3 regions of the Streptomyces sp. NPDC053076 genome follow, and region 2 is predicted to be linked to each of the others. Evidence: riboswitches for the same ligand, from Rfam matches in the RefSeq annotation. Region 2 holds a riboswitch; each other region holds the start of a gene.
What was found. A riboswitch is a leader RNA that binds a small molecule or an ion and turns the genes downstream of it on or off. The one in region 2 is predicted to bind cyclic di-AMP.
Positions count from the first base shown of each region.

Region 1 (9,751 bases), on a different contig from region 2:
CGGGGTGCATGGACGGGACCGCGGCGCGCTCGGCGTGCGTGGAGCGCAGCAGCCACTCGGTGATCTCACGGACGCGGTCCCGGGAGACCCGGGAGTGGTGGATGCGCGCGGAGTCGTACTCGGACAGCTCCTGGGCGATGGCGGACACCGTGGTGACGGACCCGGCCAGACCCACCAGGGTGTGCGCCTCGCGCAGCGGGACGGTCTCCTCGGCGAGGTCCAGGGCGGCCTCGATGTCGGCCCTTATCGCGGCCACCTGCTCCTCGGCGGGCGGATCACTCACCTTGTCCCCGTGCACCAGGTGCCGCTCGGTCATCCGCACACAGCCGACGTCCACCGACCGGGCGGCACGTACGTGGTCGTCGCCGACGACGAACTCGGTCGAGCCGCCGCCGATGTCCACGACCAGGTAGGGCCGGGCGAGGTCGGTGCGGCCGGTGAGTTCCTTCGTGGCGCCGGTGAAGGAGAACTCGGCCTCCTGGTCGCCGGTGATGACCTCGGGCTCCACCCCGAGGATGTCCAGCACGCCCCGCACGAAGTCGTCGCGGTTCTCGGCGTCCCGGGAGGCGGAGGTGGCGACGAAACGGAGACGCTCGGCGCCGTACTCCTTGATGACGGCCGCGTACTCACGGCAGGCGGCGAAGGTGCGCTCCAGCGCCTCGGGGGCGAGCCGGCCGGTGCGGTCGACCCCCTGGCCGAGCCGCACGATCGTCATCCGGCGGTCCAGCTCGGTCAGTTCGCCGGTCTCCGGGTCGGCGTCGGCGACCAGCAGCCGGATGGAGTTGGTACCGCAGTCGATGGCGGCGACCCGGGTCACTGCTCGTGCCCCTCGCTGTCGTCGAGCGTCACGCAGGCGCCCTTGCGCCACCACTCCGGCAGCATCGCCAGGGCCTCGTCGCCGAGGGGGTTCACGCCCGGCCCGGCGGCCAGGGAGTGAGCGACGAGCACGTGCAGGCACTTCACCCGGTCCGGCATGCCGCCCGCGCTCGGGAAGCCCGTCAGCTCCTCGATCTCGTCCCGGCGTCGGATGTAGTCCTCGTGCGCGGCACGGTAGGCGGCGGCCAGCTCGGGGTCGCGCCCCAGCCGCTCGGTCATCTCCTTCATCACGCCGTTCGCCTCCAGCGTGCCGATGACGGAGGACGCCTTCGGACACGTCAGGTAGTACAGCGTCGGGAAGGGCGTGCCGTCGGGCAGGCGCGGTGCCGTCTCCACGACGTCCGGCTGACCGCACGGGCAGCGGTGCGCGATGGCCCTCAGGCCCCTCGGCGGGCGGCCCAGCTGCTGCTTGAATGCCTCGACGTCCGCGTCGGTGGGCTCGGTGCGCGGAGTGGGCGGCGGAGGCGTTTCCATGACTGCTTTCAGAGTGGCTTTCTGTCGGTCTGCCGGCCCGGCGGGCCGGTCACTGGTCGGAGGCGTCGGACTTGTCGACGCCGTCCCAGACGTTCGCGTACCAGGGCCGGTGGGCGGCCCCGAGGTCGGCGCGGGACTGCTTGGCCACGCCCGGGTCGATGACCACGTACCCGGTCTCGCCGGGCTTGACGTAGTGCAGCCTGCGCCGGATCTGCTGCTCGGCGTAGGCGTCGTCCTGCCAGCGCGCCTTGAGGTCGCGCAGCTGCTCGACGCGCTTGCGCGCCTGCTCCTGCTGCCGTTGCTGTTCGGCGATCTCGGCGCGCTGGGAGACGTACTGCCGCATCGGGTAGGCGAGCGCGACGATCAGCGTGCACAGCACCAGGGCGAGCAGCGCCGCGCGGCCGGTGAGCCGGGATCGGCGGGCCTGCCGCTTGGTCTGAGAGCGGTAGACACGGGCCGCCGTCTGCTCGCCCAGCAGCCTGAGCCTGGTCGCGGTGGAGAACCGGTCCCGGTCCTTCACGGCCATCTTCCCCGCCTCCCGTTCACACGCGCGTACGTCCCCGCACACGGTACGGGACCGGGTACGGGGACGTACGTACGACTGGCTAAGCCTTACGCCAGGTTGGGTCAGCCTCAGCCCTTGAAGCGCGGGAAGGCGGAGCGGCCGGCGTAGACCGCGGCGTCGTCGAGGATCTCCTCGATGCGCAGCAGCTGGTTGTACTTGGCGACGCGCTCGGAGCGGGCCGGGGCGCCGGTCTTGATCTGGCCGCAGTTGGTGGCGACGGCCAGGTCGGCGATGGTGACGTCCTCGGTCTCGCCGGAGCGGTGGGACATCATGCACTTGAAGCCGCTGCGCTGGGCCAGCTCGACGGCGTCCAGGGTCTCGGTCAGCGAGCCGATCTGGTTGACCTTGACCAGCAGGGCGTTGGCGGCGCCCTCCTCGATGCCGCGGGCCAGGCGCTCGGGGTTGGTGACGAACAGGTCGTCGCCGACCAGCTGGACCTTGTCGCCGAGACGGTCGGTGATGACCTTCCAGCCGGCCCAGTCGTCCTCGAACAGCGGGTCCTCGATGGAGACGAGCGGGTAGGCCGCGACGAGCTCCTCGTAGTACTCCGTCATCTCGGCGGCGGAGCGCTCCTTGCCCTCGAAGAGGTACTTGCCGTCCTTGTAGAACTCGGAGGCGGCGACGTCGAGCGCGAGGGCGATCTGCTCGCCGGGGGCGTAACCGGCCTCCTTGACGGCCTCGAGGATGAGGTCGAGGGCCTCGCGGTTGGAGCCGAGGTTCGGGGCGAAGCCGCCCTCGTCGCCGAGGCCGGTGGACAGGCCCTTGCTCTTCAGGACCTTCTTCAGCGTGTGGTAGACCTCGGTGCCCCAGCGCAGCGCCTCGGAGAAGGACTCCGCGCCGATCGGGGCGATCATGAACTCCTGGATGTCCACGTTGGAGTCGGCGTGCGAGCCGCCGTTCAGGATGTTCATCATCGGCACCGGCAGCAGGTGCGCGTTCGGGCCGCCCAGGTAGCGGAAGAGGGGGAGGTCGCTGGCCTCGGAGGCGGCGTGGGCGACGGCGAGCGAGACGCCGAGGATGGCGTTGGCGCCCAGGGAGCCCTTGTTGTCGGTGGCGTCCAGGTCGAACATGGCCTGGTCGATCAGGCGCTGCTCGGTGGCGTCGTAGCCGACCAGCTCCGGGCCGATCTGCTCGATGACGGCGAGGACGGCCTTCTCGACGCCCTTGCCCTGGTAGCGGTTGGGGTCACCGTCGCGCAGCTCGATGGCCTCGAAGGCGCCCGTCGAGGCGCCGGACGGGACGGCGGCACGACCCGTGCTGCCGTCGTCGAGGCCGACCTCGACCTCGACCGTGGGGTTGCCTCGGGAGTCCAGGATTTCCCGGGCTACGACGACGTCGATGGACGGCACGAGCATCTCCTTCTTGGATGTGACGCTGGAAGTGCGGGGCTGGTGTGCCTTGCGACTAGAGCCTAACCGTCCCAGGGGCGTCGGCCACCGACCGACCGTCCCGTGGACAAGCCGACGGTACCTTTTGTTTCTGCCCGAAACAAAGAGGTGCGGCGGACTTCCGTGCGCTGCGCACAAAAAAGCCCGCCCCGGTGCGTACGGGGGAACACGCACCGGGGCGGGGGGCCCGTGGGGGACGGGGGGTGACCCGCACGGGGGCCTTCAGGGTGGCCCGCACGGATGTGCGGGTCCTGTGGGCCGGCTGGGAGCCAGGTGGCTACTTCAGGTGCAGCTGCTGGCCCGGGTAGATGAGGTCGGCGTCCTCGACGATGTCCTTGTTCAGCTCGAACAGCTTCTTCCAGCCGCCCTGGACGTGGTGCTTCTCGGCGATGGTGCCGAGGGTGTCACCGGTGACGACCTTGTACTCGCCGTCGCCCTTCTTGACCGTCTTGCCGGTCGGGGTGGTGACGGTCTTGCTCTTGCTCGTGGACGCGGCCGGGCGCTCGGCGGAGCGGGAGGCGGCCTGCTGGTCGGTGGAGCGGGTGGTGGTGGTGGTGCCGCTGCCCGAGTCCGTGGTGGAGGGGGCGCTCGGGGCGGGGCCGCTGTTCGGGGTGCTCGACAGGCCCGTGCCGCAGACCGGCCAGGCACCCTTGCCCTGCGCGGCGAGAACCTTCTCGGCGACGGCGATCTGCTGCGCCTTGCCGGCCTTGTCGGCGGTGGCGGCGTACTGGGTGCCGCCGTACGCGGCCCAGGTGGAGGCGGAGAACTGGAGGCCGCCGTAGTAACCGTTGCCGGTGTTGATGGACCAGTTGCCGCCGGACTCGCACTGGGCGACCGTGTCCCACTCGGAGGTGGTGGCGGCGGAGGCGTTGCCGGCCGCCATCAGCGGGGCGGCGACGGCGGCGCCGGTGACACCGGCCAGCGCGACGGCGCGGACGGCCTTGGACGGACGGCGGTGCTTGCCCTTGCCGGTAAACAGCATGGAGATCCCCTCACCGACGCCTACGAGGTGAGCTGTCGGGTTCGGGCCGGTTGAGTTGCCCGGCCGCACCTCCCGCTTGCGCGGAGTGCGGCTTCACCCCCAGCCGGTTCCAGCTTCAAGTGCTGGCCCCGGCGCCTACCTTGGGTCCCCCGCTCCTGCCTACGGCGCTTTACGCGTCGACTGTTCCCGGGCAACCACTGGCAGGATTCGGCGTGGTGGCTGCCGGGGCTCGTGGTGACGAGCGGCCTCGACCGTAGACACGCGATCCGCGGAATTTCAAAGACGATCAGGGCTTCTGAGACTCATCCCACACTTTCGCCAAACCGGACATTAGGGCGCTAAGTGGGGCGTCAACTCCCGCTACTTCTTGCCCGTTTCGCCCCCGACTTCCAGGGTCTGACCGGCAGTGATGCGGCTCGGGTCGGGCCCGATGGCCTCCTTGTTCCCGGCGTACAGCGCGCGCCACCCGCCGTCGACGTCAAGGGAGTCGGCGATGGAGACCAGGGAGTCGCCCTCGCGGACGGTGTAGGTGCCCGGCTCGGGCGAGGCGTGCCGACCGGAGCCGGCGACACCCGGACCGTTTGTCACCGTTTCGTCCGCACTCGCCCCGCGGTGCCGTCCACCACTGCTGAGGGCCCCGGTGTCGACCAGGCTCCAAGAACCGGCAGCCTGCTGCGCGTTGGGCTCGGTCGCGGCGTCCGGGGTGGCCGTGGGAGCACCGTCGGCCCCCTGCGGACTTCCGGAGTCCCGCGAGGAGGACTTGTCGGACTTGGGAGTGTTGGTCCCGGTGGAACCGGTGGCCGTACCGGCGTCCTTGCCCGGCTTCGGGGTCGCCGTGCCGGTCTCGCCCGAGGAGGACCCGGTGCCGGAGCCGGTCCCGGTGCCGGTGGCGGAGCCGGTCCCGGTGGAGGACGACGAATCAGGCAGACCGGACGAGTCGGCGGTGCCGGAGGTGTCAGACGTGTCGGAACGGTCGGCCGATCCGGACGAGTGGCCCGGACCGTCGCTGTCACCGGAGTCGCCGACGCCCGTGTCGACGTCCACGGAGCCCGAGTCGGAGGTCAGACCGGACAGCAGGGCGCAGGTGGCCCAGGGCGTGGTGCCCCGGTCGGCGAGGATCTTCTCGGCGACGGCTATCTGCTGCAGACGGCTGGCCTGGTCGGCGCTGGCCGCGTACTGGGAGCCGCCGTACTTGTCCCAGTCGTCCTGCGAGATCTGCAGCCCGCCGTAGTAGCCGTTGCCGGTGTCCGCGCTCCAGGAGCCGCCGCTCTCGCACTCGGCCACCTTGTCCCAGGTCGTGCCGTCGGCCGCGTTGGCGCTCGCCGCGCCGAGGAGCGGGATGGCGATGGCGGAGCCGGTCACCCCGGCCGCGACGAGGAGGGCCGGTGCCTGGCGGGGGCGACGGTGTCGACCGTTCCCGGAGAGCATGCAGATGCCTTTCGAGCGACAGCGGGACCAGCGCGGCGGATGGTGCCGCTCGCCGCGCTGATGGGTGAACGTATCGGCACACGATCACTTGTCACAAGTTCATGCCGCACAGATCACGTGAAGATCACAGAGTTGAACGTCTGTCATTTCTCCCTGGAGGTCCCGTCTTCAGACGGTGGGCGTGAACTCCACCGGCAAGGTGCGCAGTCCACGCATGATGAGTCCACCGCGCCAGCGCAGCTCGGCCGGTTCGGCGGCGAGCCGCAGGTCGGGCAGGCGGGTGAGCAAGGTGGCGAGCGCGGTCTGACCCTCCAGGCGGGCGAGCGGCGCGCCCAGGCAGTAGTGGATGCCATGGCCGTAGCCGAGGTGCTGGTTGTCACGGCGTGCGAGGTCCAGCACGTCCGGGTGGGCGAACCGCTCCGGGTCCCGGTCGGCGGCGGCGAGTACGACGAGCACCGGATCGCCCGGCGCGATGTCCTGCCCGCCGATGGTCAGCGGCTCGGTGGCGAACCGCCAGGTGGCCAGCTCCACCGGGCCGTCGTAGCGCAGCAGTTCCTCCACGCCGGTCGCCAGCAGGTCCGTCTCCCGGCGCGCCAGGGACTCCTCCAGCCGCCGACGCTGCTCGGGGTGGGTGAGCAGGGCGTAGGTGCCGTTGCCGATGAGGTTGACGGTGGTCTCGAAGCCGGCGAACAGGAGGATGAAGGCCATGGCGGCGGCCTCGTTCTCGGTGAGGTGCTCGCCGTGGTCGGAGGCACGGATGAGGCCGGAGATCAGGTCCTCGCCGGGCGTGGGCGCCGCCGGCAGCGCCTCGCGCTTCTTGTGGATCAGCTCGGCGAGATAGCCCCGCATCTTCTTCACCGACCGGGCGACCCCGCCCCGGGGCCCTCCGCCGTGCCGGATCATCATGCCGGCCCAGTCCCGGAAGTCGTCCTGGTCCTCGCGTGGGACGCCGAGCAGGTCGCAGATGGCGTAGATGGGCAGCGGGAAGGCGAACTCGTGGATGAGGTCGGCGGATCCGGTCGCCGCGAACCGGTCGATGAGCTGGTCGGCCAGCTCCTGCACCCGGGGGGCGAACTCGGCGACCCGGCGCGGTGTGAACGCCTTGCTGACCAGGCGGCGCAGCCGGGTGTGGTCCGGCGGGTCGATGTTCAGCAGATGCGTCATCAGCTCGGCCTTGCGCTCGCCGGGGATGCCGGTCTTGCCCTTGGCGTGCTCGGGCTCGTCGTGATGGGCCGGGTTCTTGCTCAGCCGCTGGTCGGCCAGGGCCTGCCGGGCATCGGCGTACCGGGTGACCAGCCACGCCTCGACGCCGCTCGGCAGCCGCGTCCGGTGCACGGGGGCGTGCTCGCGCAGCCAGGCGTAGGCGGGGTAGGGATCGGCGGCGAACTCCCACGTGAAGAGGGCGGGGGCCGGCTGGTCGGGGTGGTCCTGGTCGCTCACTCCTCGACGGTATCCGGACCGTCGGACAACTCGCCGAGGGCCTTGCGCGCCGCGTAGTGCCCGAGGTCGGCCGCCTTGCGGTACCAGCGCCGGGCCTCCTGCGGTTTGCCCTGCCCGTCGAACAGGGCGCCGAGCCGGTACGCGCCGTAGGAGTCACCGACTTCGTACGCGTGCCTGTACCGCGTCTCGGCTTCGTCCGGCCGGTCCAGCTTCTCCAGGACGATTCCGTGGTGGGCGATGTCCAGCGGATAGTCGGCCGTGTCCCGGAAGTAGTCCTCCGCGTCGCTCAGCGACGGCCCCTCGCGGTCCAGTTCCGCCAGCAGCTCGGCCGCGACCTGGTCACCGGAGTCCACCGCGCGCTGCAACCATGCCCGGGCGATCTCGGTCTCGCTCACCACCAGGTGGTGCATGCCCATGCTCCGGGCGACTTCCGGGTGCCGGGGGCCGGCCGCGTTCGTGTACCGGAGCCAGGTCTCCTCGGGGTCGTCCACGCAGAACCGCAGATCTCCCAGCAGACGCGCCGCCTTAGGAGTCCGCGCCGCGCGCAGCCAGCGCTCGGCCCGGTCCAGCAGCGCCTCGGCGAGCAGCGTCGCCGCGTCGCCGTCCCCCGCCTGCGCGGCCTCCTCCAGGAAGGGTTCCGCGTCCCTGCTCCGCCCGCGCTCCACGAGCAGCCGGCCCATACGTCCCGCCGCCTCCGGCACCCCGGCCTCGGCCGCCCGCCGGAACCAGCTCTCCGCCTCCTCCTGGTGCCCCTCGGCCTCCTCCAGCAGCCCCAGCCGGTACATCGCCCGCCTGTCCCCGGCCTGGACGCCCCGTTCGAACGCGGCGCCCGCCAGTGTGGCCACCAGCTCGAAGTCGTGCCCCTCCCCCGATCGCGCGACGTCCAGCGCCCGTTGCCACAGTGCGCCGTCCACCGGCGGCAACTTCTCGTCGTACCGGGCCGTGCCCACCAGCGGGCCCGCCGCCGACCAGGCCCGCGGCCCCTCGCGCCGCAGCAACGGCAGCACCCCGTACCGGTCCCGGGCGGCCCATTCCAGCGCCTCCTCGACGGTCTCCGGCTGCGTCCCGGCAAGCGGCCCGTAGCCGTCGGCCACCTCCACGAGCAGGTCCTGGGGCAGCGGCCCCCGCAGCCCGCACCGCGCCAGGTCGATCGCCGCCCGCACCAGCGCCTGTCCGCGCGGGTGCTTGCGCCGGGCGCGCTCGAAGTCCGCCCACAGCCGCGGTTCCACGGCGAGGTGCGCGGCGATCCCTTCCGCCCCGCTGAGCCCGGCCGCTTCCGTCAGCCGCCCGTCCCCCGACTCCGCGGCCCGCGCCCGCTCGGCGTCCGTCCATTCCCGGGGCAGCTCCACGATCTGCGCCAGGTCCAGCACTCCGCCGCGCGGGGTCTGCCGGTGCTCGTCGTAGGCGTCCTCCCGCAGGGTGGCGAGCACGACGACCTTCAGCCCGGCCAGCCGCGCCAGCAGCCGCGGTTCCAGGCCGCCGTCACCGAGGTGGCCGCCGAGGTCGTCGAGCCACAGCACGTGGAGCCCCGGCGCTCCCCGCAGCACCTCGGGCAGGCCCCGCAGGTCCGTACCGGCGTCCGGCGCGTACACCCGGGCGCCCGGGAGCGCGGCCGCCAGCACCGCGAGCGCCGTGCGCGACTTGCCCGCGTACGGCTCCCCGAGCACCACCACCAGTCCGCCGTACACCGCCACGGAGGCCAGAGCGGCGACCAGGGCGGCGTCGGCGTCCCTCGGGACATAGGGCGGCAGCGGCGGACGTCCCTTCATCCGACGGGCAGGCAGCACCCCGTGCGCGAGCGGCTCCAGCGCGGTGGCCGTCGGCCAGTCCCCGGGGACGGGGAGGACGATCGGCGGCCGGGCGCCGTAGGCGTGCTGGATCTGGACTCCGATGACCTGCCCATGGAATTCCGCCTGCCGGAAGTCGACATGGTCCCCCGTGAGCGGCGAGCGTCCCTCCGGGAGGCCCTCCGACACCGGGCGCGGGCTCGGCTCCGGCGCGGAGTCCGTCCCGGGACCCGGCATCAGGTGCGGGGCGGGGTCCGGCGTCCGGTACGGGGCGGGGTCCGGCGTCCGGTACGGGGCGGGGTCCGGCATCGGGTACGGGGCGGGGTCCGGCGTCCGGTACGGGGCGGGGTCCGGCACGGTATCTGGTCTCAGGCCCGGGGCGGGGCCTGTCCGGGGCTCCGACCTCAGGTCCGCGGCGGGATCCGGCGCGGGCTCCGGCCTCAGGTCCGGGGCGGGGTCCGGCGCGGGCTCCGGTCTCAGGTCCGGGGCGGGGTCCGGCAGGGGACGCGGTCTCGGGTCGCGGGCGTCCGGCGCTGGGGCCGGCCTCAGGCCCGGGACGGGGGCTGTCGCAGGGACCGAGGTCGCGTCCATGAAGGGTGCCAGTGTGTAGATCAGTTCCCGCAGTTGCTGGGCCGCGGCGTTCTTGTCCTCCGCGTGAGCGAGGGTCCTGCGCAGCCGGGACGCCCAGACCGCTTGCAGCGGCTCCCGAGAATCGGGATCGGCCTGCCCGGTGCTGAGCAGCTCCCAGGCGTAGGAGGAAGCCCGCTGCTCCGAGAACCATCGCGCGAAGCCTGTCCGGACCCGGACCCAT
Region 1 covers NZ_JBITZL010000011.1:146,465-156,215, reverse strand. The annotation lists gene ACIGYR_RS34210 (exopolyphosphatase) at 1-817, opposite strand, end outside; gene ACIGYR_RS34205 (DUF501 domain-containing protein) at 814-1,350, opposite strand; gene ACIGYR_RS34200 (septum formation initiator family protein) at 1,400-1,876, opposite strand; gene eno (phosphopyruvate hydratase) at 1,984-3,270, opposite strand; gene ACIGYR_RS34190 (transglycosylase family protein) at 3,581-4,285, opposite strand; cyclic di-AMP (ydaO/yuaA leader) riboswitch at 4,288-4,462, opposite strand; gene ACIGYR_RS34185 (transglycosylase family protein) at 4,646-5,713, opposite strand; gene ACIGYR_RS34180 (cytochrome P450) at 5,882-7,153, opposite strand; gene ACIGYR_RS34175 (hypothetical protein) at 7,150-9,751, opposite strand, start outside.
Region 1: it holds a riboswitch for cyclic di-AMP, as region 2 does, so the genes downstream of both, ACIGYR_RS34190 (transglycosylase family protein) here and ACIGYR_RS25405 (C40 family peptidase) in region 2, are expected to answer to the same signal.

Region 2 (9,751 bases):
GACCCGCAGGACACCGCGACGTTCGCGGCCGTCGGCGACCCGCACCCCCCGTTCGAGCAGGCCGGTGACCCGCAGGCGACCGCTGCCTTCGAGCAGGTGTCGTACGAGGACACCTGCTTCGACGACCGACCCGTCGGCGAGGGCGAACCGGACGCCACCGGCGAACTGCCCACCGTGACCGACCTGCTGGACGACCAGGAAGAGATCACCCCCGTGCCGGCGCCCCGCGCGGGCTCGCGCGGCGGGTCACGCTCCCGGCGCCGTACGCCCGCCAAGCGCTCCGCGCTGTTGACCGTCGCCGTGCCCTCGGCCTGTGTGATGGGGGTCGCCGGAATCGCCGCCGCCTCGGTCGGCGCGCTCACCGACGACTCCGCGGACGCCACCGCCACCGCCTCGGACGCACACGCGGTCAAGCCGTCGGTCGCCAACAGCAAGCTGGACACCCAGCTCAACACCCTCTCCGCCGGCGCCACCGACTTCGCCGACCGGGCGAGCCGCACCCAGGAGCGGATCGACCTCAAGGCGCAGCAGGAGCTGGAGAAGAAGAAGGCCGCCGCGGAGGCCGCGCTCAAGGAGCGACTGCGTCCCAAGTTCGCGCTGCCGGTCACCCAGCACGGGCTCAGCGCCTACTTCGGCCAGGCGGGAATCAACTGGATGTCGGTGCACACCGGCATCGACTTCCCGGTCTCCTACGGCACCACGGTGATGGCCGCCACCGACGGCACCGTCACCACGCAGTGGAACAGCGCCTACGGCAACATGCTGATCCTGACGTCGAAGGACGGCACGGAGACCTGGTACTGCCATCTGTCCAGCTACCGCGTCGCCTCCGGTACGACCGTCAAGGCCGGCGAGCCGATCGCCTACTCCGGCAACTCCGGCAACTCCACCGGCCCGCACCTGCATTTCGAGGTACGGCCGGCGGGCGGGGCGGCGATAGACCCGCTGCCGTGGCTGCGCAGCCACGGACTGGATCCCAGCTAGTCCCCCGGGGCCCCGCTCGTCAGCGGGGCCCTTTGCCGACGGACTACAGCCTCTCCACCGGCGCGTACCGCAGCAGCAGCCGCTTCGGTTTGGCGTCGCCGAAGTCGATCGTCGCCTCCGCGTTCCCCCCCGTGCCCTTCACCGCGACGACCGTGCCGAGTCCGAACTGGTCATGGGTGACACGGTCCCCGACGGCCAGTGCGACCACCGGCTTCTCCCCCGTGCGCCGTGTGGCGAACCCGGACGCGCCCGATGCCGAGGAGCGCGAACGGGTCGAGGACAGCGAGGCCGCGATCCCGGACGCCGGCCCGGAGGACACCGGCGCCGCGGCCCCTGTGCGCTTCCAGTCCACATGGGTGGGCGGGATCTCCTCCAGGAAGCGGGAGGGCGGGTTGTACGACGGCTGGCCCCAGGCGCTGCGCATCGCCGACCGGGTGAGGTACAGCCGCTCCCGCGCGCGCGTGATGCCGACGTACGCCAGGCGCCGCTCCTCCTCCAGCTCCTTGGTCTGGCCGAGGGCGCGCATGTGCGGGAAGACACCGTCCTCCATGCCGGTCAGGAACACCACCGGGAACTCCAGGCCCTTGGCGGTGTGCAGGGTCATCAGGGTGATGACGCCGTCGCCGTCCTCCTCGTCCGGGATCTGGTCGGAGTCGGCGACCAGGGCGACCTGCTCCAGGAAGTCGGCCAGTGTGCCGCCCGGGGCGGCGGCCCCTGAGGTCTCGGCTTCCTCGCCGCGCTCCTGCTCGAACTCCAGGGCGACGGCCGCGAGTTCCTGAAGGTTCTCGATGCGGGTCTCGTCCTGGGGGTCGGTGGAGTTCTGCAACTCGGCCAGGTAACCGGTGCGTTCGAGTATGGCCTCCAGCACGGTCGCCGGTCCGGCGCCGGACTCCACGATCGTGCGCAGCCGCTCCATCAGCGTGTTGAACCGCTTGACCGCGTTGGTGGACCGCGCGGCCATGCCGTACGCCTCGTCCACGCGCTTCAGGGCCTGCGGGAAGCTGATCTTCTCGCGCTGGGCGAGGGCGTCGATCATCGCCTCCGCGCGCTCACCGATGCCCCGCTTGGGCACGTTGAGGATGCGGCGCAGCGGCACCGAGTCCTCGGGGTTGGCGAGGACACGCAGGTAGGCGAGGACGTCCCGGACCTCCTTGCGCTCGTAGAAGCGGACGCCGCCGACGACCTTGTAGGGCAGGCCGACGCGGATGAAGACCTCTTCGAAGACTCGGGACTGGGCGTTGGTGCGGTAGAAGACGGCGACGTCGCCGGCCTTCGCCTCGCCCGCGTCCGTGAGACGGTCTATCTCGTCGGCGACGAACTGGGCCTCGTCGTGCTCGGTGTCGGCGACGTAGCCCGTGATCCGCGCGCCCTGGCCGGCGTTGGTCCACAGGTTCTTCGGGCGGCGGGACTCGTTGCGCTCGATGACCGCGTTGGCGGCGGTCAGGATGGTCTGCGTGGAACGGTAGTTCTGCTCCAGCAGGATCGTCGTCGCGTTCGGGTAGTCCTCCTCGAACTGGAGGATGTTGCGGATCGTCGCACCACGGAAGGCGTAGATCGACTGGTCCGCGTCACCCACGACACACAGCTCGGCGGGCGGGATGTCGAATTCGCCGGGCGGTACGTCCTCGTCGTGCCCGCCCGTTCCGACCAGCTCGCGGACCAGGGCGTACTGGGCGTGGTTCGTGTCCTGGTACTCGTCGACCATGACGTGCCGGAAGCGGCGGCGGTAGTGCTCGGCGACGTCCGGGAAGGCGCGCAGCAGGTTGACCGTCGTCATGATCAGGTCGTCGAAGTCCAGCGCGTTCGCCTCGCGCAGCCGCGACTGGTACAGCGCGTATGCCTGGGCGAGGGTCTTCTCGAAGCCGTCCGCGGCCTGGGCGGCGAAGTCCTCCTCGTCGATCAGCTCGTTCTTCAGGTTGCTGATCTTGGCGCTGAAGGACTTGGGCGGGAAGCGCTTGGGGTCGAGGTCCAGGTCACGGCAGACCAGGGCCATCAGGCGCTTGCTGTCGGCGGCGTCGTAGATCGAGAACGACGACGTGAAGCCGAGCCTCTTGCTCTCCCGGCGGAGGATGCGCACGCACGCGCTGTGGAAGGTCATCACCCACATCGCGTTCGCGCGCGGGCCGACGAGCTGTTCGACGCGCTCCTTCATCTCGCCCGCGGCCTTGTTGGTGAAGGTGATCGCGAGGATCTGGCCCGGGTGCACGTCCCGCTCGGCGAGCAGGTGGGCGATGCGGTGGGTGAGCACGCGGGTCTTGCCGGAACCGGCACCGGCGACGATGAGCAGCGGGGAGCCGGCGTGCACGACAGCGGCGCGCTGGTTCTCGTTCAGCCCCTCCAGGAGGACCGCCGGGTCGAGCGCGGGCCGGGGGACGCCGTCGCGGTAGTAGGCGTCCCGGTCCGGTGGCGTGTCGAACTTCCCACCGAACAGATCGTCCGGAAGTGGCTCCGGAGCGTGATCGTCCTCGGGCGGCGGCGGGGATTCCTCCTCGCGCCCGCGAGGGGCCTGGAGGTCCGCCAGGAAGCTGTCGTCAAAGAGGCTGCTCATCGCTCTCCGAGTCTAGGGCGCCCCACCGACAACCGGTCGCCGTCCCCGGAACATGGCTTGCTTCCCGGACAGTCGATCTTCGGGCCCTCGGCCCCCGTCGGCCGCTCACCCACCGGAAGCGCCTGGTCACACGCGTATGAACCTGTCCCCAGGTCACGGAAATGTATCGGACATACCGCGCACCAACCTTCACAGAAGACACACGAGTTGGCTAGGTTTCCGTCAGGCCGCACGACCCCTCTCCGGCGAACGTCGCCGGGCCATGCGGCCTCCGCCGAGTCCGGCGCGCCCCGCACGGTGCCCGGAGCCGGGGACCCACCGATCCTGGGGTGAATCGGCCGACTCCCGCCCGGGACGACGCCGTAGGGCAACCCTTCCAAGCACCCGCCCGAACCCGACAGCTAACCCGGTAGGCGGCAGCACGGAAGGAGTCGCCTCCCTTGGCGTCGCATCGCAAGCCGCGCCCCGGCGGAACCCAGGCGGCGGGCATCCGCACCCCCGCCCTCGCCACCGCCGCCCTCACCTCCGTGGCCGTCCTCTCCCAGACCGCCGAGGCCACGACCGGGACCGATCACGGCAGGCCGAGCCTGGAAGAGGTGGAGCGCAAGATCGACGAGCTCTACCGCCGGGCGGACTCGGCGGCCGACACGTCCGGCACGGGCAGAGAGCGGACCGAACACAAGGTGCGGACCGAACGGACCGAACGAAACGAGCGGCCCGAGCGCACGGAACGGGTCGTCCTCGACGAGCGGGGCGAGCGAGAGCGGGGTGAGCGCGCCGAGGCCCCCCGGCGGCGCGCGGACAGCCTCCAGCGGCTCCGGGAGGAGGTCGCCCGACGCGCCCAGCACCGCACCGTGCCGGCGCAGCGCGCCACGCTCCCGGTCCAGCGCGCCACGCTCCCGGAGCGGCGCGCGGTGATCCCGGAGCGGCGCGCGGCGATCCCCGCCCAGCGCGGCACCGTTCCCGTTCCGGACGCGGCCACCGGGGCGCGTATCGACGCCGCCGCCCTGGCGGCCCCGGAGCGTCAGCCGGAGATCGCCGCGAGCGGCCCGAAGGCGGCCAAGGCCACCGTTCAGAAAAAGCTCGCCCACGCGCGCGTGCTGCTGTCGCAGCGGACCGCCGGCGCGCCGTCCGGCACGGACGCGGCGTTGGTCGCGCCCGGCACGGACGCGACCAAGGCCGGGAAGGCCATCGCCTTCGCCCGCGCCCAACTCGGCAAGCCGTGTGTGTGGGGCGCCGCCGGTCCTGGCTCCTACGACTGCTCGGGCCTGACCCAGGCCGCCTGGAAGTCCGCCGGCGTCACCCTCCCGCGCACCGCACGCCGGCAGGCCGACGCCGGCACGCCGGTATCCCCTGCCGATGCCCGCCCCGGCGACCTCGTCTTCTTCCACGACGACGCGGGGCATGTCGGGCTCTGCACGGGCGACGGCATGATGATCCACGCCCCCAGGCCGGGCGCGTACGTCCGCGAGGAGCCGGTCTCCGCCATCGGCGAGGCGGCCGTCCACAGCGTGGTGCGGCCGGGCTGACGCGGGGGCGCGGCGGGGATCAGGTCCAGAGGACGGCGATGAAGACGTTGGCCGCGGTCAGCAGTCCGACCAGCGCGAAGACGCCCTTGTCGACCCGCTCCTCGTCGCGCTTCACATAGACCAGGCCGAGGATCACGATCAGCAGGGCCAGCTTCACGCCGATCTTGATGTTGTTGACGTGGTGGTCGTCGGCCTGGTTCAGCCCGACCAGGGCCACACCGGTGACCAGCATGGTGATCGCGCCGTGCAGCATCCCGGGCACGAACCGGGCCGTGCCCTGGCCCATCGCCTTCATCTGGGTGAGGAAGCCGCCGAGCAGCGCGGCGATACCGATGATGTGCAGGCCGACGAAGAGATGGATGAGTACGTCCATGGAGCCGGAGCCTAGCCAGCGGCCCCGGGGGCTCCCGCCACCGGCCCCGCCGGCAGCCCGACGAGACGGCCCGGCGGGGCCGGCGGCGCGGCCCGTGACGGGCCGGTTGGCGCGGCCCGTGACGGTGACGACGCCGGGATCGGAGGCGGGTGGCACCGCGGGTTCGTCACTGTGCGGCGCCGCCTGCCGGGCGGTGCCGGCGAATCTTGCATAAATGCGTCCCGTAGCACCCCACGACCCCCGCCCGTCCCACTTTTCCGCACTTCGGTCACCACGCTCCGTAAAGGTGACGTCCCCCTTCGAGCAGACCGGTCACATACGGTCACACCTCGATCCGTCGGAGCCAGTTACGCACACCTCGTTACCAACTCGTCACCGCCCGGCCTAACGTCCTCCCCCAGGTGACCGGCTCCCCGCCGCCGCCCGGACCAGGGGCGGCGACCGGCCACCACCGCCGAGAAAGGCCCCGCGGCGGCCCGCTCCCCCTGTGCGGGCCGCCGCGGGGCGTACGGATCGCTCGGTCGTACAGACCGCTCGGTCGTACGAGTCGCACGGAAGGACGTGACGGTCCAGGTGGCAGCCCACCGCAAACCCCCGCAACGCCCGCTCAGCGGCCACACGGCCCGGACGGCCGCCACTCTCGCCCTGGCGGGCGCGGCCACCGCGACCGGCCTCGACGGGACGGCACACGCCGAGCCCCAGCTGACGCCGGCGCAGGTGAAGGCCAGGGTGGACACGTTGTACCGGGAGGCCGAGGCCGCCACCGAGAAGTACAACGGGGCGAAGGAGAGCACGGACGCGGCCCGTCGGCGGCTGAGCACGCTCCAGGACGAGGCCGCCCGCAGGCAGGAGGCGCTCAACTCGGCCCGGGACGCACTGGGTTCGATCGCGGCGGCGCAGTACCGTGACGGCGGCATCGACCCGGCCTGGCAACTGGCCCTCTCCAGCGACCCCGACCGGTACCTGGACGGCGCCGCGCTCGCGGAGCGGGCCGGTGACCGGCAGGCCGCCGCGGTGACGCGGGTGCACCGGCACCTGCGGGAGATCGAGCAGTTGCGCGGTGCCGCGCGCATCGAGCTGAAGTCGTTGCGCTCCCGGCAGGCCGAGCTGAACCGGCAGAGGAAGACCGTCACCGGCAAACTGGACGAGGCCCGGCGGCTGCTGGCGCAACTGCCCCCACGGCAGCGCACCGAAGTAACCGCCGTAGGCGGCACGAGCCCACGCGCCTCCCGCTCGGCGGCGGATCCGCGGCAGCCGCTGGAGCGGGCCACGCCCGCCCCGGCGCCCACCGGGCGCGCCGCGGCGGCCGTGGCCTACGCCTACAGCAAGCTCGGCAGTCCCTACGTATGGGGCGCCACCGGCCCGAACGCCTTCGACTGCTCGGGCCTGGCCCAGGCCGCCTACCGTGCCGCCGGCATCTCCCTGCCCCGCACCACGTACGCCCAGATCAACGCGGGCCGACGGGTGTCACGCTCGGAACTCCAGCCCGGCGACCTGGTGTTCTTCTACTCCGGGATCAGCCACGTCGGCATCTACGTGGGCGACGGCCAGATGATCCACGCCCCGAACCCGTCGGCGCCGGTCCGTCTGGCCCCGATCGACCAGATGCCGTTCGCGGGGGCGACACGGGTGACGTGAGGGCCGGGCGAGGGGCCGGGCGGTGGACCGGGCGGCCTCGCGGGAGTCAGACCAGCCGGCGCGCGGTCGCCCAGCGGGTCAGCTCGTGCCGGTTGGACAACTGGAGCTTGCGCAGGACCGCCGAGACATGGGACTCGACCGTCTTGACCGAGATGAACAGCTGCTTGGCGATCTCCTTGTACGCGTAGCCGCGGGCGATCAGGCGCAGCACCTCGCGTTCCCGCTGGGTGAGGCGGTCCATGTCCTCGTCCACGGGCGGGGCGTCGGTGGAGGCGAAGGCGTCCAGGACGAACCCGGCCAGCCGCGGGGAGAAGACGGCGTCGCCCTCCTGCACCCGGAAGATCGAGTCGACCAGGTCGGTACCGGTGATGGTCTTGGTGACATAGCCGCGGGCGCCGCCGCGGATCACCCCGATCACGTCCTCCGCCGCGTCCGACACGGACAGTGCGAGGAAGCGTACGGGCCGCTCGGCGTCCCCCATCAACGCCGCGCACCGGCGCAGCACTTCGACACCACCGCCGCCCGGCAGATGGACGTCGAGGAGAACCACCTCGGGCCGGGTGGCGGTGATGACCGTGACCGCCTGGTCGACGTCCGCGGCCTCGCCGACCACCTCGACCCCGGTCTCGGCGGTCTGGCCGATCTCGGCCTGGACGCCGGTGCGGAACATCCGGTGGTCGTCCACGAGCACCACCCGTACGTGCCGCCCGCCCGCGCCGTCGTCGGACCGGCCGGGCTCGGCCGCCTCCGCCGGTCCTGCCGTACCGTTCGCCTCGGTCGCGTCGCTCATGACGTCTTCTCCGCCCTCTCCATCTCCAGCTCGACCTCGGTGCCGCCGTCCGGCACCGCCCGCAGCCGGGCCGTGCCGCCGTTGCGCTCCATGCGGCCGATGATCGATTCTCTGACGCCCATGCGGTCGGCGGGTATCGCATCGAGGTCGAAGCCGGGGCCGCGGTCCCGCACGGACACGAAGACCGTCTTTCCCTCGACTTCGGCGTAGACCTGCACGGCGCCGCCCTCGCCACCGTACTTGGCGGCGTTCACCATCGCCTCGCGCGCGGCCTGCATCTGTGCGCTGGTCCTCTCGTCCAGCGGGCAGTCGCCGACGATCACGACCTCGATGGGTACGCCGTGCTTGTCCTCCACCTCGGCCGCGTTGCGCCGCACCGCCTCGGCGACCGTGTCCGGCTCGTCGGCCTCGTCCTTGCCGGTGCCCTCCGGCTTGTACAACCAGGTGCGCAGGTCCCGCTCCTGGGCACGGGCGAGCCGACGCACCTCGCTCGCGCTGTCGGCGTTGCGCTGGATCAGGGTGAGGGTGTGCAGCACGGAGTCGTGGACATGGGCGGCGACCTCGGCGCGCTCCTGGGCGCGGATGCGCATCAGGCGTTCCTCGGACAGGTCCTGGGTCATGCGGACCAGGTAGGGGCCCGCGAGCAGGGTGATACCGACCAGGACGACGAGCGCGGCCTGAAGGACCGCGCCCAGATGGGCGGCCGAGCCCTGGAGGACGAAGATGGCCGAGACACCGGCCGTGACGAGGAGGACGCCGCCGGCCGCGCGCAGCAGGGTGAGGGTGCGGCGCCGGCGGCCGGCCTCGACCCAGCGGGCCCGGCGGGCGTTGTCCGCCTGCCGCCAGACGAGGGCGACACCGGCCGCGACGAGCACGGCGGGCACCAGATACGCCTTGGCCGCGCTGCCCAGGTTGACGCTGCCCACGAAGACCATGGACACGACGACCATGAGGAGCAGCGCGACGATCTGCCCCCGGTCCGGCTTGCGGGTCACCAGTCTGCGCCGGCCGTCCGGCGAGGTCTCCGTGCCCACCAGCGACGGCTTCTGGTCGCCGACGCCGCCGATGCCGAGCGGGACGAAGAACCAGAACGCGGCGTACAGCAGCGCTCCGAGCCCGTCGGCCATGAACAGACCGACGAACACGAGCCGCACCCAGACCACGGGCAGCCCCAGATGCCCGGCGAGGCCCCGCGCCACTCCGCCGAGCCAGCGTCCGTCGCTGCTGCGGTAGAGCTTGCGCGGGGGCCGCGGGTCGTCGAGTGGCAGGCTTGCGGCTTCCGGCATGCCAACGATGGTCACACGGCCGGCGGGGCAGGGCATCAGGGTCGGTCCCCGAGACGCCCCTGATCTTCCGCCGGGGCCGGTCCGGGCGGGCGGCTCGTGCGGTCGGCGGCGGCGGTCCGTGCCGCTCGAACGTCCCCCCGCCCTGTGTCAGGGCCGATTTCAGGGTTGGTCCAGGGTCGTCCCGACTGCCGCTGCGGTGGCCGGGCCGTCACCATGGACGCATGACGGATCACGAGCACGCCGCGACGGGTCCGGGACCCGGCCCCGGCCCGCGCCCGGCCCCGGGCACCGGACCGACGGATGCCGCGCCCGCCGCGACGGGAGGGACGGGAGCGGCCGACCACGGCACCAGCGCCCACGCCCACGCCGACAAAAGCACAGACACAGGCACGGGCACGGGCACAGACAGCGGCACCGCCGCCGACAACAGCACCGGCGCGGGCGCCGGGGGCACCCACACCCAAGCCGGCCCGCGCCCCCGCTCCCGGACCGGCGTCAACTTCCCCAAGGACGAGCCGGAGGAGGACCCCGCGCTGCCCGCCCGGTTCCGGCGCTACCGCCGGCACAAGATGATCGGGGGCGTGTGCGCGGGACTCGGGCGCC
Region 2 covers NZ_JBITZL010000006.1:305,222-314,972, reverse strand. The annotation lists gene ACIGYR_RS25415 (peptidoglycan DD-metalloendopeptidase family protein) at 1-984, shown strand, start outside; gene pcrA (DNA helicase PcrA) at 1,028-3,532, opposite strand; cyclic di-AMP (ydaO/yuaA leader) riboswitch at 3,795-3,964, shown strand; gene ACIGYR_RS25405 (C40 family peptidase) at 3,973-5,061, shown strand; gene ACIGYR_RS25400 (hypothetical protein) at 5,081-5,434, opposite strand; gene ACIGYR_RS25395 (NlpC/P60 family protein) at 6,008-7,072, shown strand; gene ACIGYR_RS25390 (LuxR C-terminal-related transcriptional regulator) at 7,119-7,862, opposite strand; gene ACIGYR_RS25385 (PspC domain-containing protein) at 7,859-9,184, opposite strand; gene ACIGYR_RS25380 (PspC domain-containing protein) at 9,370-9,751, shown strand, end outside.

Region 3 (9,751 bases), on a different contig from region 2:
TCGGACTTGAGTTCGCAGACAGGGCCGAGGTGGCGGCCAAGACCGTCGCAGACCTGTGGCGTGCCGACCTGGCTGAGGCAGAGGTACTGGTCAGGGCACAGCCGGACTCGGCTGCCTGGAACACGGCGTCCCTGCGCTGGATCGTCGCCCCGGCGGACGGGGAGCTGACGCGCGCGGGCAACCAGGCGATCGGCATGGTGGACGTGGAAATGATCCGCTCCACTGCCGACGCCTTCAGCATGCTCGATGGCAAGTTCGGCGGTGGCCACGCCCGACGCGCGCTGATCCAATATCTACACACAGATGTTCGGCCGATGCTGGACGGCAAGTACTCCGACGACGTGGGGAAACAGCTCTACTCGGCCGTGGCAGAAGCGCTCTTGCTCGCTGGGTGGATGTCTTACGACAGCGGCCTTCATGGCATCGCTCAGCGGTACTTCATCCAGGCGCTGCGCATGACTCAAGCGGCAGGGGACCGGCTTCTTGGCGGAAGCATCCTTTCCGCGATGAGCCACCAGGCCACGTTCCTCGGGCGCTACCAGGACGCGGCCACCCTCGCTCGGGCGGCCTACACGGGACCGGCCGGCGTGCTGGGCCCCACGATGTCCGCGCAGTTCCGCGCGATGGAGGCGCGGGCCCTGGCCCGCCTCGGCGACGAACGGGGATGCGACCTCGCCTTGGTAGAGGCAGAGCGCAAGCTAAGTCAGCGGACCCCGGACAGCGATCCGCTGTACATCGCTTATTTCGATGAAGTGGAGCTTGCAGCCGAGATCGGCCATTGCTTCCGAGATTTGGGCCGGTCCGCAGAAGCGGCAGAACGGGGCGCGGGGTCGATTTTCGGTGATGGCCTTAACAATCGAAGCGACTTTTTCGCGACGATGGTGCAAGCCGAAGCTTATATCAACCAAGGCGAGATCGGGCGCGGCTGTGAAATCGCCAAGACTGCGCTACAACTCGGGGAGGGGTTGAAGTCGGCGCGCTGCGTTCAGTACGTTCGAGAATTCCGCGAACGCATTTCCCCTATGATGCGAGGCGCTGTGGAATTACGCACCTTCATGGAAGAAGCCCGCACCTACCGCCTATGGCAGCAATGCAGCTTGACACCCTAGAAGGGCGCCCAATCTCGGCGTGATCCTCCTGACCGGAGAGTTGCCACCCGCTTCTCAACCTCGTCGGCAGCCCGAGGGTTCGCGCCCGCGTTCTGCGAGAGCCACGTGACCATCAGAAGTTCCCGCACACTGCGCAGCACGGCGTATCCCGCCCACTCACGCACGTCGAAACCGTAGCCAGCCACGAAGTCCGCATACTCTGCTTCCGTATGCCAACCAAAGCTGTCGTAATACATGGCTGTTTGCGTAAGGTCCCACTCGCGGGGGCCGGTGGCAAATCCATCCAGGTCAATTACACGCGGGTGGTCTGCCGCGTCGCGCAGGACGTTACCCACATTGAAGTCACCATGCAGATGCCCCGATGGAAGCGAGAATTCGAGGCACCCATACGCTGCCTCCAAATCCCTCGCCATCGAGCGGAGGAATGCGCGGGTACTCTCCGGAATCGCGGCACGCTCCAAGCGGCTGGCGACCTTATCGAAGGGTTGGAGTCGCGGCAACAAAAAAGGCGGCGACTCCAGTTCGTGGAGCCGCCGCAGTAGCACGCCCATTTCCCCCGTACTCGCATACGTGTCGCCGTCGGCGAGCCCTTCCCAGAAGGTGACGGGGTGATCTTCGATTACGATCGGCTGTTCAGCATCCGTGACGAGACGAGCGGCCGGGTAGCGCTGGTCCGCTAGCCACCGGGCCACGGCCACTTCTCGCCGCACCGAGGAAATGCGGTCGGCGCCCCGTCCCACCCGCGAGATGGTCCGGCCCCCGCCGATGCGGAACACGGCATGGTCGCCGAGCCGAAGGATCTCGATGCCGTCCGGGTCCAGGTCGGCAACCGCGCATGCCCGGCGCAGGATGGCCTCTGCCGCGTCCGCGTCGAAGTCTGTGCGTTCCGTCGTCGTCATGCCGACTGCGCCTCCCGTCCAGCCGGCAGGGCGAGGACTTCCCGCCCTCGCCCAGCCCCCTTGCCGATCAGCCCTTGACCTTCCATCTGCGCGATGGCGGAGCGCACGGCGGTCCGGGACGCGCCGAACCGCTCGCACAGCTCCTTCTCGGTGGGGAAGCGGTCGCCCACCTTCACCTCGCCGCCGCGCAATACGTCGGTCAGCCGCTCGACCAACGGCCGGCGGTCGCCGGTACCCGCCACGAACCATCCAGCGCCCTGCACCGACTCGATCACACCATCGGCCTTGAGTGCGGCAAGCGCCCGCTCGATAGTGCTGCGGCTCACGCCGTACTCGCTCACGAGTACCGACTGAGAAGGCAGTGCTTCAGTGATCTCGCGGTCTCTGATCTTCTCGCGGAGGGATTCCGAGACCTCCAGGTACGTACCTCGCGGACTGCCCTGCGGCACGTGGGCCCCCTTCCTCAACCTGGCCGGCGTCCTGGCGGACGCCTCGCAGTTTCAAGTTTTCCACGCCCCGCGCGACCGGCCGCTGGCCTTGCCTCCCCCACTCCCCGGATGCACCCCGTCAGTACTTGGGGGGCCCGAGCAAGCTAACGCCCGCTGCGCCAGCTCGACCTCACGGGGGCTCCTACGCCGGAGCGAGCGCCTCTGACAACCCCCCGCATGCCTGGAGCCGACCCACACCTTCTTGAGGCCTTGCACGATTTGGGTCTACGCGCGTGTACGGGCATCTACCTGGGACTCTCGCCGAGCCGCGCTGATAGACCGTCAACTTCCGGTTGACCAGCGGCGATTGATCACGATGATCACCGGAACAGGTGAGTGGTGAGTAACCCCACAAATACGGATTCTGATTCGCTCTACTCGGCAGTAACTGGCGATGATCCTCGCCACAGTCCTCGTCAACGGAGACGGGGCGATCCGTGCGTAAGCCGAGTCCTGCCGGCGTACGGATGACACCGTCGCAATTCATGGAGCGGCAGGAGTGGAGGACCCAGCACGACGGGTCGCCGGACCGATCGCACTACGACCGAGCCGAGCAGCCCTTGGGGTGAAGCCGTGACGACGGCCGGGCAACTTCGCAGGCCCGAACCCGACAGGTCATCCTTCACAGGCGACTGACGAAGGTCGACGGAGCCATGACGGCAACGCAACACGGTCCTCAGGTCTCGGGGGCTGGTTCCGGTTCCTCCAGTGGGAACGGGGACGATGACGGATCGAAGAAGATTCGGAAGTTCGAGGCTGTGATCATCGTATTGATGGGCGTGATCGCCGCGTTCGTCACCGGCATCACCGCACGGACGATGGACCGCATCTCGTACTTCGAGGCCATAGTTACGGGGGTCGCGGCCGGGTTCGCGCTTCCGGGTTTCATCATCATGATCATCGAGTACATCCGCAAGCAGACTTGATGACATAGCGCATGCGCAGCTTCACCCAGCCCCCGTAACTCCCATCTGGGGGCTCAAGGCCAGCGTTTCCTGCGGAGACCCCGTCGGAGAGGCTGAGGCAGACGACAAGACAGAGACCCTTGGGGAAACCCTGCCAAAGTCTCTCTCAAGGGCAGGACCCTGGCACCCAAGCCAGGGTCACTCCCTCCTCGATCATGTAGTCGCGGGTCGTCCGGAAGTAGATCATGTGGGTCACCGCCCAGGTCCCCGGATACAACGACCCGAGCTCTGACTTCTGAGATCAGGCCCCGCTGCCCTCGGGTTGCGGGGCCCACGCTCCGCACTCGCCCGGCGTGATCTTGCGATTCTCCGCGGCGAGGCGGCGCGCCCGCCAGACTCCCCACGGCGCCTCGGTTCGCCCCGTCGGTTGTCCTGTTCTTTGTCCAGTGCATCGACGGCCGCCGCCGTTCACCGCCGTACTGGCCCCCCTCCTGACCGGCCCGGTGAACCCTCCTGAACGCCCCTGTACAGCCACGCGGACAGTTGGAAGGACAACGAGGGGCTGCACGAGTACTACACGAGCGCCGGCTTCACCTTGATGCGCATCGTAGATCTCCCGCACCGCAGGTCAGGTGCCCTATTCCAGCGTGCTCCCGGTTGCACGCCTACTGGGGAGCACTGATCCGGCGCACCGGTTCCCGGGCATCAATCAGTAGGCCCAACAGCAGTGCCCCGTGGCCAACCCGACTCGCAACTCCTTCGGATGAAGCTGGATGCACCGTGCCCTGATCATTGATGACGTGCGTTAGGCGGTTATAAAATAACCGCCATGCTCACACCCGAGGATGCTGCCATCATCACCGCGGCCACTGAGGGCCTGGCGGACCCCCTCTACGAAGCACTCGATCACGGCTACACCGCTGCTCACGCTCACTACGACGAAGCTGGCATGACCGGCGAGGGCTACACCAAGGGTCGGACCGACCTGGCCCGTGACCACGCACGCCGCTTCATCGAACGCCGGCGGGGGGAGCATCTCGACCTTGGCGGCTGGGAGCCCATCAAGAACTCCAGTGGGCGCCTCCACCTGCGCAACGGGATGATGACCCTGCGGCTCCTACATGCGACGCCGTACGACATGATTCCGGCCCCGGGCCGGAACAAGGCACGGATCAGCTACTACTACAATCGAACAGTCGATCTATTCGGTGTGGAGGCCAGCAACCTCCTCGCTGTGTGGCTGTCCCCTCCCCCTGAGGGTGGCGAGATCTCAGTGCGTATCGTTCGTCCGATCGGTGAGTGGAAGCCTGGGCGCGCTCCGAAGTTCGACCTCGACTTCGAGCTGCCCAGGAACACTGAGTCGTTCACCGACTGGGAGTTCGTCCCCGACGACAGGGGCCTGGTACTGCCCTTCGAGTTCGAGGAAGATCAGCGTGAAGAGGGTGAAGGAAGTGGCACGGGATCCAGCTGAGCGAATCCGAACCTTGAGGCTCCTCATGGGGCTCACTCAGGGGGAGCTCGCGCAAGCTGCTGGCGTCTCACAGCCGCTGATCTCACAGATCCAGAAGGGCATCAAGCTCGTTACTGACGACGTGCTCGTGCGCATCGCTGAGGCGACTGGCACGCCGATGTCGTTCTTCGAGGTCGATCCCGCTGACCTTCCTGCCGACACGTTGATGTTCCGCAAGAAGGCCAGCGCGTCGGCCAAGGAGGTCGCCCGGGTGGAGGCGACGGTCAGGGAGGCGTATCGCGTTTCGGTACGCCTCATGGCCGAAACCAAGGTGCGTCGGACCGCGCTACCTCGTGCAGAGGGAGACATCACACTCGACGCGATCGAAGACCTTGCCGCACAGACTCGTGCCGCACTGGGCGTAGGCTCCGATGGTGTGATCGGGCACGTCATCCGAGCCTGCGAGCGCGCAGGCCTCCCTGTTGTCCCGCTCATGTTGGTTGACTCCCAAGGACAGGGCGAAGACATCCTGGTGGGACATTCCGGTGCCTCCTGCTGGCGAGGCACGGCCGAGCCATCCATGATCAGCTACTTCTCTGCGGGGAGCGGAGATAGGCAACGCTTCACAACAGCGCATGAACTAGGGCATCTGGTGCTGCATCCTGCGCGCCGTAACGGACTAGATGCAAAGCGTGCCGAGATCGAGGCTCATCGATTCGCCGGCGCCTTCCTGCTACCTAGGGAGCGGGCGCACGAGGCGTTCACGGGGCCGCTGATGTTGAGAGAGTTCGCCGCACTCAAGAAGCGTTGGGGCATGTCAATTCAGGCCCTCATCAACCGTGCTTACGATCTCGGACATATCGACCAGGCCCGTCGAGAGAGCCTCTACAAGCAACTCGGCGCCCGTGGGTGGAGGACCAACGAGCCTGTTGTGGTCCACGCAGAGCAGCCGACGTTGGTTAGAGCCATGCTGGGTCGAAAGTATGGCGAGCCGCCGTCTTTGCTTCAGGCATCGGAGGACTTGGGGCTCCATCCCGTGCTCATGCGATCACTAGCGCCGGATATTTCGGCGGACCCAGCGCCCCGCGCCGTAGCCGACGTCATTAGCCTTGGTGATCGACGTCTGCGGAGCTCCCGACTACAAGCTCTGTGATCAGCAACCGTGAGAAGCGTGAGTCACTTACACGTCAGTCGACTGCCAGGACTCCAGTTCCTGCCAGAGTGCCAGCCCGAGCGGCGTGAAACGTTTGACGCGACTCTCAGCAGAGCCAGCGGTTGCGCCCTACCCGCCTCCCTTGGCTGGGAGGTGGCCGAGCGCTTCAGGCGGCAGGGTCGGTTGCTCATCAGTTGATCGTCTCACCTCCACCGGAAGCCGTGGTCCGCTTTACTCGACACATGGCAAACCTGGTTTACATCGACGAGACCGGCTCGGTTGGAAAGGGCGCCAACAAGCAGAAGCTGCTGACGCTGGCTGCCGTACTCGTCCACGAAGACAAGGTGCAGTCCCTCGCTGAGAAGTTCCGGCAGGTAGCGAGGAAGCACTTGGGATGGGTGCCAGCCGATCTTGAGCTGCACGGCAACCAGATCTGGAACGGCACCGGCCCCTGGGCCTCTCTGACACCACCCGAGCTGATCGCCGTGTACGAGGACGCGATCGCGGTGATCAACGACCTCGACGTGGGTGTGTCCTGCGCCAGCATCCACAAGGAACGCCTGCACACTCGGTACGACGGTGACGCAGACGGGAACGCCTACCTCTTGGCCCTGCAGTTCCTTCTGGAGAAGATCGACAGCGGATATCCGGGTAACAAGATCCTCATTGCCGATGAGCAGAAGGAACATCAACTGCGGGCGGTCAGGATGGTCGCTGACCTCCAGGACTGGGGCGGAGGCGAAGTGCCTGGGACCAAGCTCAAGACCGTCATCGACTCCATACACTTCGTGAGCTCCCATGCAAGCCCGGGGGTGCAGTTGGCAGACCTCGTTGCCTATGCGCTACAGCGTCGATGGAACAACTGGGACAACCATCCGGATGCCAAGGCGGCTATCGGCAGGATCACCGATGAGATCAACCAGCACATGCGTACCTGGCGTGAGCCCTGGCCCTCAAGCTGACTACCAGGTCACGGTGGGCCGTGTCGCCCAGAGGCGGATGCAGCGTCCAAGTAACTGTCACAGTCCCACGGGTCACCCCTGGGGGCGAACGCTCGGGCATGGGCCTCACGTAGAGGCCAACCGCTTGATACGACATTGCGGTGAATGCTCTCTTCTCAGTTGACCAACCCCCGAGACCTTCATCGGATCTCGACGCTCGCGCGCGTATCGCTATCGGCGACGCGCTGCTCTGCGAGTTCCCTGACGCCACTGGTAGACAGTCCCCGGCCTTTCGGCGAGCAGCATCGCGCTTGGGCGTCACGGCTCAGGTGGGCCGTGACTGCGCGGCGCTAGCTAAGTGGCTCAGCAATCCGATGCGTGACCATGTCTTCGGCCTAGTCAGCGTCTCTTACTCCGTTCTTCGCGAGGCCGCGTTCGACTACTCACGGTCCGGGATGCCAGACCATCAGCGGTGGGACGTGCTTCGGACGATGATCGACTCAGCACTAAGCACCGCTCGCACCCGCGTCACCGCCGCCGAGTACCGCAAGGCGATCGGCGCCAGGCCGATCCCCAACCAGGCTGACGCCATGCCCCCAGAGGCAATCGTTCGACAGATCGACCGTGCCGATGTCTGGCCACTCGTAGTCGAGCACATTGCCTCTAGCCCGGCGAACCGTCGAGACGTGCTCATGCGACTGTCCGAGTGAGGGTTCGCAGCGCTGACCGTGGAGGGAGCCTCCGCGGGCCGCTGCCCTTTGTTGTCCTGATCTTTGTCCAGTACGTCGACGGACGTCAGCGTTCACCGTTGTACGCGGCCTCGTCTGAGCTGCCGTGCGAACGCCTGCGAACTGACCTGAACACGGACGCGGACAGTTGGAAAGCGTGTTGGGGGCAACCCCTCACGAGTTCGAATCTCGTATCCTCCGCCAGTGCCTCACCGGGCACGATGTCGAAGGGCCCCACCGCAAGGTGGGGCCCTTCGTCGTTGTCCGTCTCCGTTTCCGTCTCAGTGGGTTTTTCCTGGGCGTCGGCCGGCGCCCAGAGCGCGTCTCCCACTTGCCGGGCGACTTTCCGGAGCATGACTCCCGTCACATGCATGTACCGGGCGCGCATCCGTGCCGCTGCTCCAGGCTCCCACCCCATGATCGCGTCGATCACCACGTCCGGGACGCCGAGGATCAGGAGAACGGTCGCGGCGGTGTGGCGCCTTGGTCACTTCGGCCTTGGTCTTGCGCTCGATGTGGCGGCGGTCGGAAACGTGCCGTCATCGCGGACGCCGACCGTCACTCGTTTCGTGCCATTTGCCCCGTACGCTGGTTGCCATGACGCGGTTGATCGTCGCAGCAGGAGGAGGGGGCGACGCTGTCGCCGCCGCCATGCTTGACGCCGCCCTGTACGGCAATGAGGGCCCGGCCGTGATCCTCACGTACGCGTGGGATCGCTTGCTCATCGGTCCGGTACCGGGCCCGCGAGGACCCCACGCCTTCACCGGCCTCAGCCAGATCACCCCCGCGGTCTCCGCAGTGCCGGCCGAAGCCCGCCCGATCGCTCCGGCGGGGTCCACCCTCCCGCGACTCGCGGCAGAGCTCCCGCACACCTTCGCGCTGCTCGACCCTCACCAGGGCGTGGAGGGCGTCACGCGCCAGCTGGAAGAGTTGGTCGGCCACCTGAAGCCGGAGTCGATTGACCTCCTGGACGTCGGCGGCGACATCCTTGCGCGAGGCGACGAGCCGACGTTGAAGAGTCCGCTCGGCGATGCCCTCACCCTGGCTGCCGCCTGTCAGGTCAACGCGTCCATCCGCCTGTTGGTTGCCGGCCCGGGCCTGGACGGCGAACTTCCAGCAGATGACCTTCGCCCTGTGCTCGGCGCCGTCGTGCACACCCTCACGGCACAGGACGTGGAGCCGATCAGCGCGGTCCTGGAGTGGCATCCCTCCGAGGCGACGGCGATGCTCGCCGCAACAGCCCGAGGAGTGCGGGGTACCTGCGAGGTCCGAGATGCCGGCCTTCCCGTGCCGCTCACCGACGAAGGCCCGAGGGTGCACGAGGTCGACCTGGACGAAGCCCTGAGCCGCAACAGCCTGGCCCGCGCCATCATGACGACCGCCACCCTGGACGAAGTCGAGGCGTACAGCCGCGAAGTCTGCGGTTTCTCCGAAATCGACCACGAACGCGACAAGGCCGCGTGGCTGAAGGGCCAGCCGCCGGTCCAGCTCGACGCCGAAGCCGTGCTGCCTCGGCTCGACCGGTTCGAGACGGAGGCCCGCAACCGCGGAGTCACCCACACGACGTTCCGGCACATCACCGAGGCCCTGAACCTCAACGGCTCTCAGCGCGATGCCCTGCGCAGACTGCTCATCAGCAGCCGCCCGGAGCAGTACGACAGGCCCCTATGGCGCATGACGACGAAGCCTGAGTAACAGCTTTTTTCACGGGTTCAAGGCACCCGGCTCTGGCTGCGCCCGCGCTCCTGCCTTCGGCCCGCTCGGCGCTGCCGCACGCTGCAGAACGTCACGCGGACCCGTCGGACAGACCCTAGACCGTGGCTTCCTCCAGCAGCTTCTGGAAGGCGGGCGTGGCCAGCAACGCGGCGTTTGCCGGGTGCTCCAGCGCTGCCCGAAACTCGGGCGTGTCCAGCACCGCCTGGAACGCCTCGTTCACGCGCTGATCCTTCCAGACCTGCTGCACGGTCAGATCGGGATAGGAGCTGACGAAGACACCAGCAGGCGCCTGGTGGGCGACGAACCAGTCTTTCACTCCTGGATCGCTGATGCCGGGGAACCCTTCGTCATGCGAGAAGATC
Region 3 covers NZ_JBITZL010000007.1:86,992-96,742, forward strand. The annotation lists gene ACIGYR_RS26675 (hypothetical protein) at 1-1,109, shown strand, start outside; gene ACIGYR_RS26680 (phosphotransferase enzyme family protein) at 1,106-2,008, opposite strand; gene ACIGYR_RS26685 (GntR family transcriptional regulator) at 2,005-2,457, opposite strand; cyclic di-AMP (ydaO/yuaA leader) riboswitch at 2,961-3,142, shown strand; gene ACIGYR_RS26690 (hypothetical protein) at 3,150-3,422, shown strand; gene ACIGYR_RS26695 (hypothetical protein) at 4,231-4,872, shown strand; gene ACIGYR_RS26700 (helix-turn-helix domain-containing protein) at 4,835-6,004, shown strand; gene ACIGYR_RS26705 (DUF3800 domain-containing protein) at 6,247-6,966, shown strand; partial or broken gene ACIGYR_RS26710 (hypothetical protein) at 7,741-8,154, opposite strand; gene ACIGYR_RS26715 (DUF1152 domain-containing protein) at 8,271-9,368, shown strand; gene ACIGYR_RS26720 (hypothetical protein) at 9,484-9,751, opposite strand, start outside.
Region 3: it holds a riboswitch for cyclic di-AMP, as region 2 does, so the genes downstream of both, ACIGYR_RS26690 (hypothetical protein) here and ACIGYR_RS25405 (C40 family peptidase) in region 2, are expected to answer to the same signal.